DNA from 2 places in the Kitasatospora sp. NPDC059146 genome. Region 1 is predicted to be linked to the other one. Evidence: riboswitches for the same ligand, from Rfam matches in the RefSeq annotation. Region 1 holds a riboswitch; the other holds the start of a gene.
The links. A riboswitch is a leader RNA that binds a small molecule or an ion and turns the genes downstream of it on or off. The one in region 1 is predicted to bind glycine.

Region 1 (8,347 bases):
GGGCGCTGGCGCTGTGCGAGGCGGCGGGGATCCGCTCGTACGCGGTCGGCGTGCCGGAACCGCACGACACCACCTGGCTGTACGGCGGGCTGCGGGAGGTCGCCGGGGCGGGCAAGGCGGCGGTGAACGTCTGGCTGCGGCCGGACCCGGCGTTCCTCGGGCCCAAGGAGGACGGCATCCCGAAGGCGCTGGCGGAGGCCGCGAAGCAGTAGCCGGGGGCGTGGGCGGGCGGGCGCCAGGCGTCGGCCGGGACCTCGGCCGGGTTCGTACGCACTGTCGGACCCGTGCGCGATGATCGGCGGGTGCGATCTCTGCCGAGCATCATCCACCTCGACATGGACGCCTTCTTCGCGGCGGTGGAGCAGGCGGCCAAGCCGAGCCTGCGCGGGAAGCCGGTGGTCGTCGGCGGGCTCGGCGGGCGCGGGGTGGTCTCCACGGCCTCGTACGAGGCGCGGCGGTTCGGGGTGCACTCGGCGATGCCGATGGCCCAGGCGCGGCGGCTGTGCCCCAACGCGGCCTTCCTGTCCGGGCGGTTCGAGGCGTACCGGCAGAACAGCGAGATCGTGATGGGACTGCTGCGCCAACTGTCGCCGCTGGTGCAGCCGTTGAGCCTGGACGAGGCCTTCGTCGACCTGATGGCCGGTCCGTACGGCCCGGTGCTGTCGGAGGCGGACCACGAGACCGGGGAGCGGCTGGTGCTGGCCCTGGCGGAGGACCTCAGGGCGGACATCCAGCGGCTCACCGGGCTGACCGGTTCGGTGGGGGCGGCGGGCTCCAAGCTGATGGCGAAGATCGCCTCCGAGCAGGCCAAGCCGGACGGGCTGGTGCTGGTCGAGCCGGGGCAGGAGCGGGCCGTGCTCGGCCCGATGCCGGTCCGGGCGCTGCCCGGGATCGGGCCGGCCACCGAGCAGGTGCTGCGCCGGGCCGGGTTGAGCACGGTGGCGGACCTCGCGGAGGCGGGGGAGGCGGAGCTGGTCCAGCTGCTCGGGCGGGCGCACGGCACCGGGATCTTCCACATGTCGACAGGGCTGGACGACCGGCCGGTGGTGGCCGACCAGGATGCCAAGTCCGTCTCGGTGGAGGACACCTACGAGGTGGACCTGGCCGACCGGGACCGGGTGCTGCGGGAGGTGGAGGCGCTCGCCGGGCGCTGCGTCCGGCGGCTGCGCTCGGCCGGGCGCTCGGGCCGGACGGTGGTGCTCAAGGTGCGGCGGTTCGACTTCTCGACGCTGACCCGCTCGGAGACCCTGGGCGGGCCCACCGACGACGCTGCGGTGATCACGGCGACGGCCCGGCGCCTCGCCGAGCAGGTGGACATCACCGGCGGGGTGCGGCTGCTCGGGGTGGGCGTGGCCCAACTGGCCGACTACACCCAGGAGGACCTCTTCGCGCAGGCGCTGCGGGAGGAGGCGGCGGAGCACGCCGAGGTGGCCGAGGCGGCGGTGGCCGAGGAGGAGCCGGAGGAGGTCGTGGTGCGGCGCTGGATGCCCGGACAGGACGTCCGGCACGCCGAGCTGGGGCCGGGGTGGGTCCAGGGCAGCGGAGTGGGGCGGGTGACGGTGCGGTTCGAGACGCCGTGGAGCGGGCCGGGCCGGGTGCGGACCTTCGCGGTGGACGATCCGGCGCTGGAGCCGGCCCGGCCGCTGCCGCTGCGGCAGCCGGAGGAGCCGGACGCGGACGGGGCTGAGGCGTAGGGGGCTGAGGGACGGTGCCCGAGGCGGGCGGGCGCGGTAGCGGCCCGGGAACGCGGAACGGCCCCACCCGGTAGGAAGTACCGGGTGGGGCCGCATACCGTGCCGGGCCCCGGACGGTCGCGATGCCCTCGCGACCGGGCTGAGGCCCGGGCCCGTGCGTCCTGTCCCTGAACGCGCGGGCCGGACGCCTCGTCAGGCGTCGGTCTTGGCCAGCTCGGGGCTGGAGTCCTGCCGGGCCGCGCCGCCGGCGACGGTGACGGCCGGCTTGGTGGTGCGGATCAGGAAGGGGACGACGCCGGCGATGACGCAGACGACGGCCGTGACCCAGAACGCGTGCTTGTAGGCGTCCAGGGTGGGCAGCAGCACCGGGATCTTGATCGGGAGCTTCATGGTGTCGCCGGTCAGGATGGCGGTCATCACGGCGGTGCCGATCGCGCCACCGACGGTGCGCAGCACGGAGTTCATGCCGTTGGCGATGCCGCTCTGCTCGACCGGGACGGCGCCGTTGATGAAGGCGGGCATCGCGGCGAAGGCGAGACCGATACCGAGGCCGAAGATCGCGGAAGCGGTGTAGATGTCGCCCTCGGCGCTGTGCCGCAGGGCCAGGTAGGCCATCGCGATCGCGCCGAGGACGCCACCGAGGACCAGCGGCAGGCGCGGGCCGCGGCGGGCGATCATCAGGGCGCCGATCGGGGCGGCGACCATCGAGCCGATCGCGGACGGCAGCAGCATCACGCCGGCGTGCAGCACGGTCGCGGTGAAGCCGTAGTGGGCCAGCTTCTCCGGGGTCTGGGCGAAGTTGCTGATGACCATGAACGAGCCGTACATGCCGAAGCCGATCAGCAGGCCGGCCAGGTTGGTGAAGGCGACGGCCGGGCGGCCCATCATCTTGAGGTCCACCAGCGGGTGGGCGACCTTGGTCTCGATGACGCCCCAGATCAGGGCGACCACCGCGGCGACGGCGAACAGGCCGAGGGTCTTGGTGGAGGTCCAGCCCCAGTGGTTGCCCTGGCTGACCGCGACCAGCAGGGCGGAGAGCCAACCGGCCAGGGTGAGCGCGCCGAGCGGGTCGGCGCCGCCCTCCTTGTCGGTCACCGGGTCGGTCGGGACCCGGAAGGCGACCAGGGCGATGGCGAGCAGGCCGAAGGCCAGGCCCATCCAGAAGATCGACTTGTAGTTCCAGTGCTCCAGCAGCAGGCCGGTCGCGACCAGGCCGAGGCCGGAGCCGACGCCCATCGAGGCGCTGATGGCGGCGACGCCGCCGGTCACCTTCTGCTTGGGCAGCTCGTCACGGACGATGCTGATCGCCAGCGGCATCACGCCACCGCCGGCGCCCTGGAGGACGCGGGCGACGATCAGCCAGGTGAAGGAGTGGGTGCAGACGGCCAGCGCCGAACCGGCGATCAGGCCGGCCAGCGAGATCAGCAGCATGGGCTTGCGGCCCCGGAGGTCGCCGAAGCGGCCCAGCAGGGGAGTCAACACGGCCGCGGACAGCAGGTTGGCGGTCATCAGCCAGGTGATGTTCGACCCGGAGACGTCCAGTTCCTTGGCCAGCGACGGCAGGATCGGGACGACCGCGGTCTGCACCACGCTGAAGGACAGCATCGCCAGGATGAGGGCCGGCAGGACCCGGGCGTTGCTCTGCTTCTCGGCCGCAGTGGTGGGCTGTGGTGCCTCACTCACGGTTGCTTCCTCCCGTACATAGTGAATGAACTCAAGTAACTGTGCGGGTGGATAGTTCATGATGTCAAATATCGAGTGGTTAAGGTTTGGCAAAGTGGGGAACTACGGCGCAACACGAGGGCCCCGGACCGGAGTCCGGGGCCCTCGTGGAACGGGCGGAGATCGGGGAGGTCAGGCCAGCGGGCGCAGGGCGGCGGGCCGGGGGCCGTCGGCCGCGTGGACGAGCGCCTCGCCCGCCTCGGCCGGTGCGGTGGCGGCCGTGTCGTCGTGGACCTCGACGTGCTCGCGGCGGAGCTCGTCCCGGACCACCTCCTCCTCCGTGTAGCGCTCCACCACCAGGCGGACCCGCTCGATCGGGGCGAGGTACTTGCGGACCACCGGCCGCTCCTCACGGAGGGTCACCTCCTCGACCGCCTCGTCGATCTCCTTCTCGGTCAGCGAGGCCAGCTCGGCCTCGCCGACCGGCATCCGCTCCACCCGGACCCGCTCGCGGACCACCGGGACGCGGCGCTCGACCTGCTCGCTGGTCACGTACTTGCGCAGCTTCGCGGTGCCCAGCACGTGCCACTTGGTGGTGATGTCCAGCCGCTCCTCGCGGCAGGTGATCTCGACCGGGCCGCTGGGGGCCGAGGAGGCGGCGGTGCCGTTCGCGGCCGGGGTGGTCGCGGCGGGCTGCGGCTTCGGCTCGGCCAGGTGGGCGGCGGCCGGCGCGAGGACGGTGCCGTTGGCGATCGGTGCGGGGGTGCTGAGGGTCCGCACGTGGGCCTCCGTGGCGGTGTCGGTGCTGGTGTGTGTCGTGCCGGTGCTGGTCATGGTGGTCGTGCCCGTCGCGGTCGCGGTCGCGGCCGGGGCGGGGTCGGGGTCGGGGGAGTGGAAGGCGATCGGCTTGGCGGCCGCGGCGGCCGTGGTGGTGCCGAAGTCGAGGTCCGGCCGGTCGTCCCGGGCGGGCTCCGTGGTGGCCGGACGGCCGTCCGCGGGGGTGTCGAGGCCGTAGTAGCGGTAGAGCTGGAGCTCCTGGGCCGGCGACAGGTGCTGGCCCACGCCGAAGTCCGGCGAGTCCTTCACCAGCGACTTGTCGTACGGCACCCGGAGCTCCTCGCCGGAGAACTCGCTCGTGGTGAGCGGGACGAAGGCGTCCCGGCCGAAGATGCCGGTGCGGACGGCCGCCCACTCCGGATGCCCGGTGGCGTCGTCCAGGTACACCTCGTCCACCGTGCCGATCTTGTCCCCGTTGCGGTCGACCGCCTTGTGGCCGATGAGGTCCCTGGGGTCGATGTCGGTCTGCACTCTTTCCTCCAAGCGCTGCGCCTGCGGAACTCCCGCAGGTGAGGCGGCCGGAGCACCCGTCCCGTCCGCCACTTCACACCAAAAGCCATCAATCGGACGCGCGCGACCGGGGTGCGCCGGACGGGCTTCGCGCTGGGCCGTCCGGGGGACGCGCGTAGACCCGGAGTGACCGGACGCACCCGTGATCGGAAGCCCTCCCGCTGGTACCCTGGGCCGCGACCGCCGAGCCCGCTCGGGAGAGTCCCCGACAGTGAAAACCGCTGGTCGGGGCGCCGAAGGAGCAACTCCTCCCCGGAATCTCTCAGGCATCCGTACCGTGCGGGATAGGTCACTCTGGAAAGCAGGGCAGGACCGCCGGCGCGGGAGCCGACGATCACCACCCTCACCGACGGTGCAAGCCGACGGCGCGCCATCGCGCGGCGTGCGGGCGAAGCTCTCAGGTCCCGATGACAGAGGGGGAGGCCTTTCGGGTCCGCCCGCCCAGGTCGGTCCGCTGTCCGCAGCGGCGCGACCGGCCGGCGTGCGTACCCCCGCCGGTCCGTGACCAGGAGGCCTCGACCACCATGAACGCCCAGCCGAACGCGGGACGCCCCACCAGCGCCTCGACCCTCACCGAGCTTGAGCTGGCCAGCCCCTTCGAGAACCGCCACATCGGCCCCGACGCCGCCGCGCAGGAGAAGATGCTGGCCTCCGTCGGCTACGGCTCGCTGGACGAGCTCGCCGCCACCGCCGTTCCCGAGGCGATCCGCTCCATCACCGCCCTGGACCTGCCCGCCGGCCGCAGCGAGGCGCAGGTCCTCGCCGAGCTGCGCGAGCTGGCCGGCCGCAACCAGGTGCTCCAGCCGATGATCGGCCTGGGCTACTACGGCACCTTCACCCCGCCGGTGATCCTGCGCAACGTCATGGAGAACCCGGCCTGGTACACCGCGTACACCCCGTACCAGCCGGAGATCTCGCAGGGCCGCCTGGAGGCCCTGCTCAACTTCCAGACCCTGGTCTCCGACCTGACCGGTCTGCCCACCTCCGGCTCCTCGCTGCTGGACGAGGGCACCGCGGCCGCCGAGGCGATGGCGCTGGCCCGCCGCGTCACCAAGGTCAAGGGCGGCGTCTTCCTGGTCGACGCCGAGACCCTGCCGCAGACCGTCGCGGTGATCAACACCCGCGCCGTGCCGACCGGCGTCGAGGTCGTCGTCGCCGACCTGTCCGAGGGCATCCCGGCCGAGATCGCCGAGCGCGGCGTCTTCGGCGTGCTGCTGCAGTACCCGGGCGCCACCGGCGTGGTCCGCGACCTCACCGCGGTGATCGAGCAGGCGCACGGCCTGGGCGCGATCGTCGCCGTCGCCGCCGACCTCCTGGCGCTGACCCTGCTCAAGTCCCCGGGCGCGCTGGGCGCCGACATCGCCTGCGGCACCTCGCAGCGCTTCGGCGTCCCGATGGGCTTCGGCGGCCCGCACGCCGGCTACCTCTCGGTGCGCGCCGAGTACGCCCGCTCGCTGCCCGGCCGCCTGGTCGGCGTCTCCGTCGACGCCGACGGCAACCGCGCCTACCGCCTGGCCCTGCAGACCCGCGAGCAGCACATCCGCCGCGAGAAGGCCACCAGCAACATCTGCACCGCCCAGGTGCTGCTCGCCGTGATGGCCTCGATGTACGCCGTCTACCACGGCCCGGACGGCCTGGCCGACATCGCCCGCCGCACCCACCGCTACGCCGCCGCCCTCGCCGAGGGCCTGCGGGCCGGCGGCGTCGAGCTGCTGCACGGCGAGTTCTTCGACACCGTCACCGCCGTCGTCCCGGGCCGCGCCGCCGAGATCGCCGCCGCCGCCCGCGCCAACGGCATCAACGTGTTCCAGGACGGCGAGGACCGGATCTCGGTCTCCGCCGACGAGACCACCACCCGCGAGCACCTGGCCGGCGTCTGGGCCGCGTTCGGCGTCCCCGCGGTCGAGGTCGCCGAGGCCGCCGACGCGCTGCCGGCCGCGCTGCTGCGCGAGGACGAGTACCTGACCCACCCGGTCTTCCACAGCCACCGCTCGGAGACCGCCATGCTGCGCTACCTGCGCCGCCTCTCGGACCGGGACTACGCGCTGGACCGCGGCATGATCCCGCTGGGCTCCTGCACCATGAAGCTCAACGCCACCACCGAGATGGAGGCGGTGACCTGGCCGGAGTTCGGCCAGCTGCACCCCTTCGCGCCGGTCGACCAGGCCGCGGGCTACCTGACCCTGATCCGCCAGCTGGAGCAGCAGCTCGTCGAGGTCACCGGCTACGACGCCGTCTCGATCCAGCCGAACGCCGGCTCCCAGGGCGAGCTGGCCGGCCTGCTGGCCGTCCGGGCCTACCACCACGCCAACGGTGACGCCCAGCGCGACGTCTGCCTGATCCCGTCCTCGGCGCACGGCACCAACGCCGCCTCCGCGGTGATGGCCGGCATGCGCGTGGTCGTGGTGAAGACCCTGGTCGACGGCGACGTGGACGTCGAGGACCTCAAGGCCAAGATCGAGCAGCACCGCGACAACCTGTCGGTGCTGATGGTCACCTACCCGTCGACCCACGGCGTGTACGAGACCCAGATCACCGACATCTGCGCCCTGGTGCACGAGGCCGGCGGCCAGGTGTACGTCGACGGCGCCAACCTGAACGCCCTGGTCGGCCTGGCCAAGCCGGGCAAGTTCGGCGCGGACGTCTCGCACCTGAACCTGCACAAGACCTTCTGCATCCCGCACGGCGGCGGCGGCCCGGGCGTCGGCCCGGTCGCGGTGCGCGCCCACCTGGCGCCGTACCTGCCGAACCACCCGCTCCAGGAGGAGGCCGGCCCGGCCACCGGCGTCGGCCCGATCTCGGCCGCGCCGTGGGGCTCGGCGGCGATCCTGCCGATCTCCTGGGCGTACGTCCGGCTGATGGGCGGCGAGGGCCTCAAGCACGCGACCCAGGTCGCCGTGCTGAACGCCAACTACATCGCCAAGCGCCTCGCGCCGCACTTCCCGGTGCTCTACACCGGCCCGGGCGGGCTGGTCGCGCACGAGTGCATCATCGACCTGCGCCCGCTGACCAAGGAGACGGGCGTGACGGTGGACGACATCGCCAAGCGCCTGATCGACTACGGCTTCCACGCGCCGACGATGTCCTTCCCGGTGGCCGGCACGCTGATGATCGAGCCGACCGAGTCCGAGGACCTGCACGAGATCGACCGGTTCTGCGACGCGATGATCGAGATCCGCGGCGAGATCGACAAGGTCGGCTCGGGCGAGTGGGCGGCCGACGACAACCCGCTGCGCAACGCCCCGCACACCGCCGCCGTGCTGGCCGGCGACTGGGCGCACGGCTACTCGCGGCAGGAGGCGGTCTTCCCGGCGGGCGTGAACCCGGCGGACAAGTACTGGCCGCCGGTGAGCCGGATCGACGGCGCGTACGGCGACCGCAACCTGGTCTGCTCCTGCCCGCCGCTGGACGAGTACGGCGTCTGATCGACCGCGCAGGAACAAGGCAGGGCCCCGGCAGAACGTTTCTGCCGGGGCCCTGCCCTTGTGTGCTGTCCGGGTGTCGGACGGGTTACCGCGTGGGCTCGGGCCGTGGCGGCGCGGGCGGCGGGGCGGCGTGGGCTCAGGCTGCGTGGGCGACCGGGCGGCGCGGGGCGATCACCCGGCCGTCGGGCAGCAGTTCTCCGGTGTCCTCGAACAGGAGGA
Region 2 (8,347 bases), on a different contig from region 1:
AGTCGGTCAGGTACTTGCCCTGCGGGAACTGCTGGATCTCGGCGTTGATGCCGATGTTCTTGAGCTGCGCCTGGATCGCGGTGGCCGCGGCGACCTCGGTCGCGCGCTCGGTGCGGGCGGACAGCACGGTGGTGAAGCCGCCGTCCTTGCCGCAGGCCTTCAGGGCGTCCTTGGCCTTGGCCTGGTCGCCCTTGTTGTCCTTGGTCTCGAACAGGTTGAAGTCCTGGTGGCCCGGGATGTCCGGCGGGAGCACGGTGTTGGCCACCTGGCCGCGGATCGGGCCGCCGAGCGCGGTCTGCACCGCGACCTTGTCGACCGCGAACTGGACGGCCTTGCGGCACTCGATGTTGTCGAACGGCGCGACCTTGGTGTTGATCGCCATGTAGACCAGGCGGCCGCCGTAGGCGTTGTCGGTCTTCGCCTTGAGCTTCGGGTCGCGCAGGATCTGCGCCTGGGTCTGCGGGTCGACGCCGCCGCCGACCAGGTCGACCTGGGCGTTGCCGGCCAGCAGGTCCTTGTCGATGGTGGCCTGGTCGATGTTCATCTTGAGCACGATCTTGTCCGCGAGCTGCTTGCGGATCGGGTCGGTGCTCTTGTCCCAGTTGGTGTTCGGGACCAGGACGGCCTGCTTGCCGTCCTCGTAGGACTGGAACTTGTAGGTGCCCGAGGAGACGACGTGCTTCACGTAGTCGGCACCGGTGTCCTTGGCCTGCGGGACCGGCACCGTCTGCGGGGCGCTGACCAGGTAGTCGAAGTCCGCGAAGGGGTGCTGCAGGTGGAAGACGATCGTGGTGTCGTCCGGCGTCTCGATCGACTTGAGGTCGCCGGTCTTGTCCTTGTACGGACCCTGGTACGGCGTGGGGTTGTCGACCAGCAGGTCGTGGAAGTACGTCGGGCCGTTGGAGTTCACCTCGGGCGCGAAGTTCGAGCGCTCCACGGCGTACTTGACGTCCTTGGAGCTGATCGGGGTGCCGTCGTCGTACTTGAGGCCGGCGCGCAGCTTGTACGTCCAGGTCAGGCCGTCCGCGCTGGGCTGGCCCAGCGACTCGGCGAGGTCCGGGACCAGCTTGTTGCCGTCCGCGCCGGCGGCCGGGTTGAAGGTGGTCAGCGGACGCCCGTACAGGCGCGAGAAGTTGTAGATGTAGGCGTAGTAGGTGTTGCCCGGGTCGAGGGAGTCCGGGGTGCCCTTCATCTCGTAGGTGACCGTCCCGCCCTTCTTGTCCGAGGCGTTGACGATCTGCTTGGTGGCCGCGTCGGCGCCGCCACCGTTGGAGTCGGCCGAGTTGGAGCTTCCGCTGGCGCTCTTCGGGCTGGACGAGCAGCCGGTGACGACCAGGACCGCGGCAGCGGCCACGGCGGTCAACGCGACGGTACGGGACCTACGCATGGGTGGGATCAACCCCTTGAGGATGTGGAGGAGGGAGGGCCTGGCGCCTGCGCATTGACGCAGGGTCAGTTGCTCTTGGGATCGAGGGCGTCACGCAGCCCGTCGCCGAGCAGGTTGAACGCGAGCACGGTGATGAAGATCGCGACACCGGGGACCACCATGTACTGGGGGTCGACCTGGTAGTAGTTCTTCGCGTCCGCCAGCATGCCGCCCCAGGAGGCCTGCGGGGGCTGGATGCCGACGCCGAGGAAGCTCAGCCCGGCCTCGAAGAGGATGTTGGTCGGGATCAGCAGGGTCGAGTAGACCAGGATCGGGCCGACCAGGTTGGGCAGCAGTTCCTTGAACAGGATGAACGGGCCGCGCGCACCGAGGCTGCGGGCCGCGTGGACGAACTCCCGCTCGCGCAGCGAGAGGGTCTGTCCGCGCACGATCCGGCCCATGTAGGGCCAGTTGAAGAAGCCGATCACGAAGATCAGCACCAGGATGTGCAGCGGCAGGCCGTGCAGGCCGAACGCGCCGCCCTGGAGCGAGGCGGAGATCGCGATGGCGAACAGCAGCAGCGGGAACGCCAGGAAGACGTCCATCAGTCGGCTGATCAGGGTGTCCACCCAGCCGCCGTAGTAGCCGGCCATCACTCCGAGCACGGTGCCGATGGTGTTGGAGAGCACGGTCGCGCCGAAGGCGACCAGCAGGGAGACCCAGGAGCCGTCGACCACGCGGGAGAGCAGGTCACGGCCCTGCAACGGGTCGATGCCGAGCAGGTGGTCCCCGCTCATCCCGCCCCAGTCCCCGAGCGGGAGTCCGCCGAGGTTGGCGTCCAGCAGGTCCGGGTTCGGCTGGTCGGGGTCGAGCCCGAACAGGGCCTCGATCGGGCCGGACAGGACGGCCAGGAGGATCAGCAGGATCACCACGACGCCGCCGGCGACGGCGGCCTTGTCCCGCTTGAAGCGGGTCCAGGCGATCCGACCGAGGGAGCGGCCCTCGATCGTCTTGGCCGGGCTCGGGGAGGCGGGCGCCTCGGGTTCGTTCCCGGCGGTAGTGATGGGTGCGGTCATGGTCAGTTGGTCCCCTCGCCGACGGTGGCCGGCCCACGGGTGCCGGGCGCCGGCTTCGGCGGTACGGCTGCGGACGTGCGGAGGTGCTAGGAGCAGGTGGTCGCGGCAGTGCGTCGTGCACGGGCAATGCCTCCACGCGGGATGGGCGTCGCGTGGATCGAGCGGTCGGCGTGCGCGTTCACCTTCGTGGGGTTTCCAGTACGCGCGATGCGTTGCGCAGAACTCTCTGTCATCCGAACTGGCTTGCGCCAGCCCTGACAACCGACAGATGCCCAACTGTGATCTGCCTGCATGCACGCCTCCGATCTTCGGCATATACCTCTTCACATGGGTGTAACTGCCATGTCAAGCTGCCTCTGCGGAGAGTGGGGAAATTCGTCCGGAAAGCACCGAAGCCGACCTGATGGTGAATCAAGTCGGCTTCGGGTGACAGATTGTGGTTATCGGGTTTGGTGATCAGCGCCCGGGGTAGCCGGGCCACTGCGGCTGGGCCGGCTGCCCCCAGCCCTGCGCGGGCGGCTGGGTGCCGTACGCGTAGCCCGGCATCGACTGCCCGGGTACCGGCTGCCCCGGCACCGGCTGGCCCGGGTACGGCTGCGGCACCGGCGGGTACGGGCCGGTCTGCGGACGCCCGGCCTCCCGGTCGAAGAACGGCCGCGCGTTGGCGCGCATCCACAGCGCCACCGGGTCGAACTCGTCCGCCATCGCCACCGTGGACACCGCGAGCCCCTCCGGGGCCACCGCGATCGCGCGCTGCATCAGCGCCCGCACCGCCTCCACGGCCGGCGGCGAACTCTCGTACAGGTCCAGGCCGATCGCCAGGTACGGCTCCCCCACCGCCGGCTGCACCCAGGCCCGGCGCAGCGCCCGCACCGCGCGCACCTCACCGGCCTGCCGCTCCAGCAGCGCGAAGAACTGCTGCGCGTCGACCTGCGGCTCGCTCAGCTTCAACGGACCGGCCGGCAGCCGGTCCAGGCCCGCGGCGACCCGCCGCAGGTCCGCCCAGGGCACGCCGACCCCGCCGCCCGGCGCGTGCGGGTTCAGCCACAGGCCCCAGCGGGTGCGGTACAGCGAGGCGGCGATCTCCCGTCCCGAGATGACCTCGTGGGCCCGCGCCCAGCCGGAGGCCGTCAGCTGCTCGGGCGAGGTGACGGCCGGCGCGTAGCCGTGGCCGCTGATCTCCATGTTCCCGTACTGCGCGTCCGGGCTGCCCGGCGTGCCGTGCCAGAGCAGCATCCAGACCTGGCCGTCGGCCAGCGCGTGCAGCAGCCGCTCGTACGCGTCGAAGCGCTCCGGCGCGACCTCGCGCAGAGCCTGCTCCAACCCGCCCGGGTCCGCGCCCGGGCGCCCGGCCGGTGCCTGGCCCCAGGGCCCCGGCGCCCCGCCCGCTCCCGTTCCCGCACTCATGCGCCCACCTCGCCGCGCCTCTTTCCTGAACCCGCCGGCCCGTCAGCCGCCTGCACGCACCCTATGGCGCGGCACCGGCCGCCGCCACGGCGACGTGCCTGTGAAGGATCCCCGCTCACACCCGCGAGTAGAAGGGCATGACCCGGGTCGACAGCCACTCGACCACCGGGTCGTCGGCGAGGTCGAGCAGCACGAGGTGGACGCCTCCCGGCAGCGGTGCGGTTCCCAGGGCTCGGCCGAGCGCCTCGTTCACCGCCCCCGGGTCGGCCGGGGCCGCCGGATCGAGCTGCACGCCCACGAACATCACGGTCGGCTCGCCCTCGATGCTGGCCAGCGCCCGGCGCGCGGTCAACACCCCCGGCAGGGCCGACAGTTCGGCCCGGCAGGCGGCCAGGAAGTGCTCCGGGTCCTCGCCCGGCACCGGCTCGCGCAGGGCCACCCGGCCGCCGGTCGGCCCCTCCGGCTGCTGCTCCCAGCGGTCCTCCCGGGGGCCGCGGCGCAGCTCCGCCACGCCCTGCGGGGGCACCGGGATGCCCACCGCCGCCTCCGGGTTGACCGCGATGCCCACGCCCAGCGGCAGCCCGCGGGCGAACTCCCAGGCCGGCGCGACGGCGAAGGCCATCCCCGGCGCCTGCTGCAGGAACACCTCCTGCGAGGAGAACACCGGTACGTACGGGGCCCCGGCCAGCTCGACGGTCGGCAGGTCCAGCGACTGCCCGGCCGGGTCGCCCCCGGCCGGCAGCGGGATCCACACCTGGCTGCGGGCCAGCACCTCGATCACCCGCGGGGTCGCCCCCGGGTCGCCCAGCGCGGCCGTCAGCACCTGCTCCAGCTCGTTCGCGGGCCACGCGCCGCCCGACGGCGCCGCCTGCGGCCCGCCCCACCCCTGCTGCTGCTCCACCGGGTACTCCATGCGCCGCCGATCCGGCCCAGGGCCGGGTCGGCCGCCCACTGCTGCGCCGACGCGATGATTTTAGGGCCCGGGTCCGCCCGACCGCGGTGTGACCGGGTCCCCTCTCCCCTCCTCCGCGAGGACGTGCCATGATGTGCGCGTCCGACGGCATGCGCCGCGGGCCCCCACAACTCCACACCGGCCGCTCGAACCCGCGCGGGAGAGCCCGGAATGCCCCTCGGGGGGCACAGCCGGCGCCGAAGGAGCAAGTCCTCCCCGGAATCTCTCAGGCCCCCCTACCGTGCGGGTTAGGCACATCTGGAAAGCGGCGCACGACCCGGTCGCGCGCCCACCCACGGTGCAAGCCGCCGTCCTGTCCCCGATGCTGGAACCAGCCGACGCTGGTGCCGGCTGCGGGCAGGTGGGCGGTGAAGCTCTCAGGTTCGACGACAGATGGGGAGACCCACGCCGCCGCATGCCCGCGCGCGGGGTCGGTCCCCGAGCGGGTCCGGTCCGGCGCGCGCACCCCTGAGTGCCCCGACCGAGGAGTTCCTGGCCATGTCGTCCCTCCGCCTGACCGCGCTCGACGCGCTGCACCGCGCCCTCGGCGCGACCATGACCGACTTCGCCGGCTGGGACATGCCGCTGCGTTACGGCAGTGAGCGCGAGGAGCACCTCGCGGTCCGCACCAAGGCCGGTCTGTTCGACCTCTCGCACATGGGCGAGATCACCGTCACCGGCCCGCAGGCCGGCGAGATGCTGGACCACGCGCTGGTCGGCTTCGTCTCCGCGCTCGGCGAGCTGCGCGCCCGCTACACCATGATCTGCGCCGAGGACGGCGGCATCCTGGACGACCTGATCGTCTACCGGCTGCGCGAGGACGCCTTCCTGGTCGTCGCCAACGCCTCCAACGCCCAGCTGGTGCTGGACGAGCTGATCGCCCGGGCCAAGGGCTTCGACGCCGTCGTCACCGACGACCGCGACACCTACGCGCTGATCGCCGTCCAGGGCCCGGAGGCCACCGCGATCCTGGCCGAGACCACCGACGCCGACCTGCCCGGCCTCAAGTACTACGCGATCCTCCCGGCCACCGTGGCCGGCCGGGAGGTGCTGCTGGCCCGCACCGGCTACACCGGCGAGGACGGCTTCGAGATCTTCTGCGCCCCGGCCGACGCCGAGCCGGTCTGGCGGGCGCTGACCGCCGCCGGCGAGGGCCGCGGCCTGGTCCCGTGCGGCCTGTCCTGCCGCGACACGCTGCGCCTGGAGGCGGGCATGCCGCTGTACGGGCACGAGCTGTCCACCGACCTGACCCCGTTCGACGCCGGCCTGGGCCGGGTCGTGCGCTTCGACAAGACCACCAACGAGGGCGCGTTCGTCGGCCGCAGGGCGCTGGAGCAGGCCGCCGCCGCGGCCGAGACCAACCCCCCGAAGGTGCTGGTCGGCCTGGTGTCCGAGGGCAAGCGGGTCCCGCGCGCGGAGTACACGGTGGTCTCCACCGAGGGCGCCCCGATCGGCCGGATCACCTCGGGCGCGCCGTCCCCCACGCTGGGCAAGCCGATCGCGATGGCCTACGTGGACGCGGCCCACGCCGCCCCCGGCTCCACCGTCGCGGTGGACGTCCGCGGCAAGCACGAGCCGGTCCAGGTCGTGGCGCTGCCGTTCTACAAGCGCGCCCGCTGAGGCCGTCGCCGCCCCTCGTTTTCCCATCGGCGCACGTCGGAGCCGTCCGTGCGGCGGCCCGCTGCGTCGTACCCGCTTCCCATCCTGGAGAATGACGCCATGAGCAACCCCCAGCACCTGCAGTACACCAAGGAGCACGAGTGGCTGACCGCCGCCGAGGACGGTGTCTCGACGGTCGGCATCACCAAGCACGCCGCCGACGCGCTCGGTGACATCGTCTACGTGCAGCTCCCCGAGGTCGGCGACACGGTGACCGCCGGCGAGACCTGTGGCGAGCTGGAGTCGACCAAGTCGGTCAGCGACCTGTACTCCCCGGTGACCGGCGAGGTCACCGAGGTCAACCAGGACGTCCTGGACGACAACAGCCTGGTCAACAGCGCCCCGTTCGAGGGCGGCTGGCTGTTCAAGGTCCGCGTGGAGGCCACCGACACGCTGCTCAGCGCCGCCGAGTACGACGCGCTCACCCACGCCGAGGGCTGAGCCCCGCCGGGACGGGCCGCAGCACGGCGGTCCGTCCCGCTCTCCCACCGTCCCTCCGCTCTCCTCCCCGGGAAGACCACACCATGACGGTTCTCAACCAGTCCCTGCACGCCCTCGACCCGGAGATCGCCGCCGCGGTCGACGCCGAGCTGCACCGCCAGCAGACCACGCTGGAGATGATCGCCTCCGAGAACTTCGCCCCGGTGGCGGTCATGGAGGCCCAGGGTTCGGTGCTCACCAACAAGTACGCCGAGGGTTACCCCGGCCGCCGGTACTACGGCGGTTGCGAGCACGTCGACGTGGTCGAGCAGATCGCGATCGACCGGGTGAAGGCCCTGTTCGGCGCCGAGCACGCCAACGTCCAGCCGCACTCGGGCGCGCAGGCCAACGCCGCCGCGATGTTCGCGCTGATCCAGCCGGGCGACACCATCCTGGGCCTGAGCCTGGCCCACGGCGGTCACCTGACCCACGGCATGAAGATCAACTTCTCCGGCAAGCTCTACAACGTGGCCGCCTACCACGTCGACGAGAAGACCGGCCAGGTCGACATGGCCGAGGTCGAGCGCCTGGCCAAGGAGCACCAGCCGAAGCTGATCATCGCCGGCTGGTCCGCCTACCCGCGCCAGCTGGACTTCGCCGCGTTCCGCCGGGTCGCCGACGAGGTCGGCGCGCTGCTCATGGTGGACATGGCGCACTTCGCCGGCCTGGTGGCCGCGGGCCTGCACCCGAACCCGGTGCCGTACGCGGACGTGGTCACCACCACGACCCACAAGACCCTGGGCGGCCCGCGCGGCGGCGTCATCCTGTCCAAGGCCGAGTGGGCCAAGAAGATCAACTCGGCGGTCTTCCCGGGCCAGCAGGGCGGTCCGCTGGAGCACGTGATCGCGGGCAAGGCCGTCGCCTTCAAGGTCGCCGCCTCGGAGGACTTCAAGGAGCGCCAGGAGCGCACCCTGGAGGGCGCCAAGATCCTCGCCGAGCGCCTGCTCCAGGCCGACGTCGCCGAGGCCGGCGCCTCGGTGCTGTCCGGCGGCACCGACGTCCACCTGGTCCTGGTCGACCTGCGCAACAGCCAGCTCGACGGCCAGCAGGCCGAGGACCGGCTGCACGAGGTCGGCATCACGGTGAACCGCAACGCCGTCCCGAACGACCCGCGCCCGCCGATGGTCACCTCGGGCCTGCGGATCGGCACCCCGGCCCTGGCCACCCGCGGCTTCCGGGCCGAGGACTTCCGCGAGGTCGCCGACGTCATCGCCGAGGCGCTCAAGCCCGCCTTCGACGAGACCGTCGCCGCCGCGCTCAAGGCCCGGGTCACCGCCCTGGCCGAGAAGTACCCGCTCTACCCGAACCTCTAGTTCGGCCGCGGGTGACCGGCCTCACTCCGGCCGGACACCTGTCACTCCGGGGCACCGCGCACACTGGAAGTGCGCGCGGTGCCCCGTTCCGTGC

Region 2: linked by a shared signal. The riboswitch ahead of gcvT (glycine cleavage system aminomethyltransferase GcvT) and the one ahead of gcvP (aminomethyl-transferring glycine dehydrogenase) in region 1 are both predicted to bind glycine.

The regions. Positions count from the first base shown of each region.
Region 1 is NZ_JBHZCY010000124.1:10,143-18,489, forward strand. It holds gene ACFXPX_RS35260 (vancomycin high temperature exclusion protein) at 1-212, shown strand, start outside; gene ACFXPX_RS35265 (DNA polymerase IV) at 303-1,694, shown strand; gene ACFXPX_RS35270 (MFS transporter) at 1,887-3,377, opposite strand; gene ACFXPX_RS35275 (PRC and DUF2382 domain-containing protein) at 3,549-4,664, opposite strand; glycine riboswitch at 4,888-4,991, shown strand; gene gcvP (aminomethyl-transferring glycine dehydrogenase) at 5,228-8,128, shown strand; gene ACFXPX_RS35285 (DUF5999 family protein) at 8,265-8,347, opposite strand, start outside.
Region 2 is NZ_JBHZCY010000006.1:3,729-12,075, forward strand. It holds gene ACFXPX_RS03800 (ABC transporter substrate-binding protein) at 1-1,387, opposite strand, end outside; gene ACFXPX_RS03805 (ABC transporter permease) at 1,453-2,442, opposite strand; gene ACFXPX_RS03810 (enhanced serine sensitivity protein SseB C-terminal domain-containing protein) at 2,899-3,849, opposite strand; gene ACFXPX_RS03815 (enhanced serine sensitivity protein SseB C-terminal domain-containing protein) at 3,965-4,762, opposite strand; glycine riboswitch at 4,949-5,053, shown strand; gene gcvT (glycine cleavage system aminomethyltransferase GcvT) at 5,300-6,421, shown strand; gene gcvH (glycine cleavage system protein GcvH) at 6,521-6,901, shown strand; gene glyA (serine hydroxymethyltransferase) at 6,985-8,253, shown strand.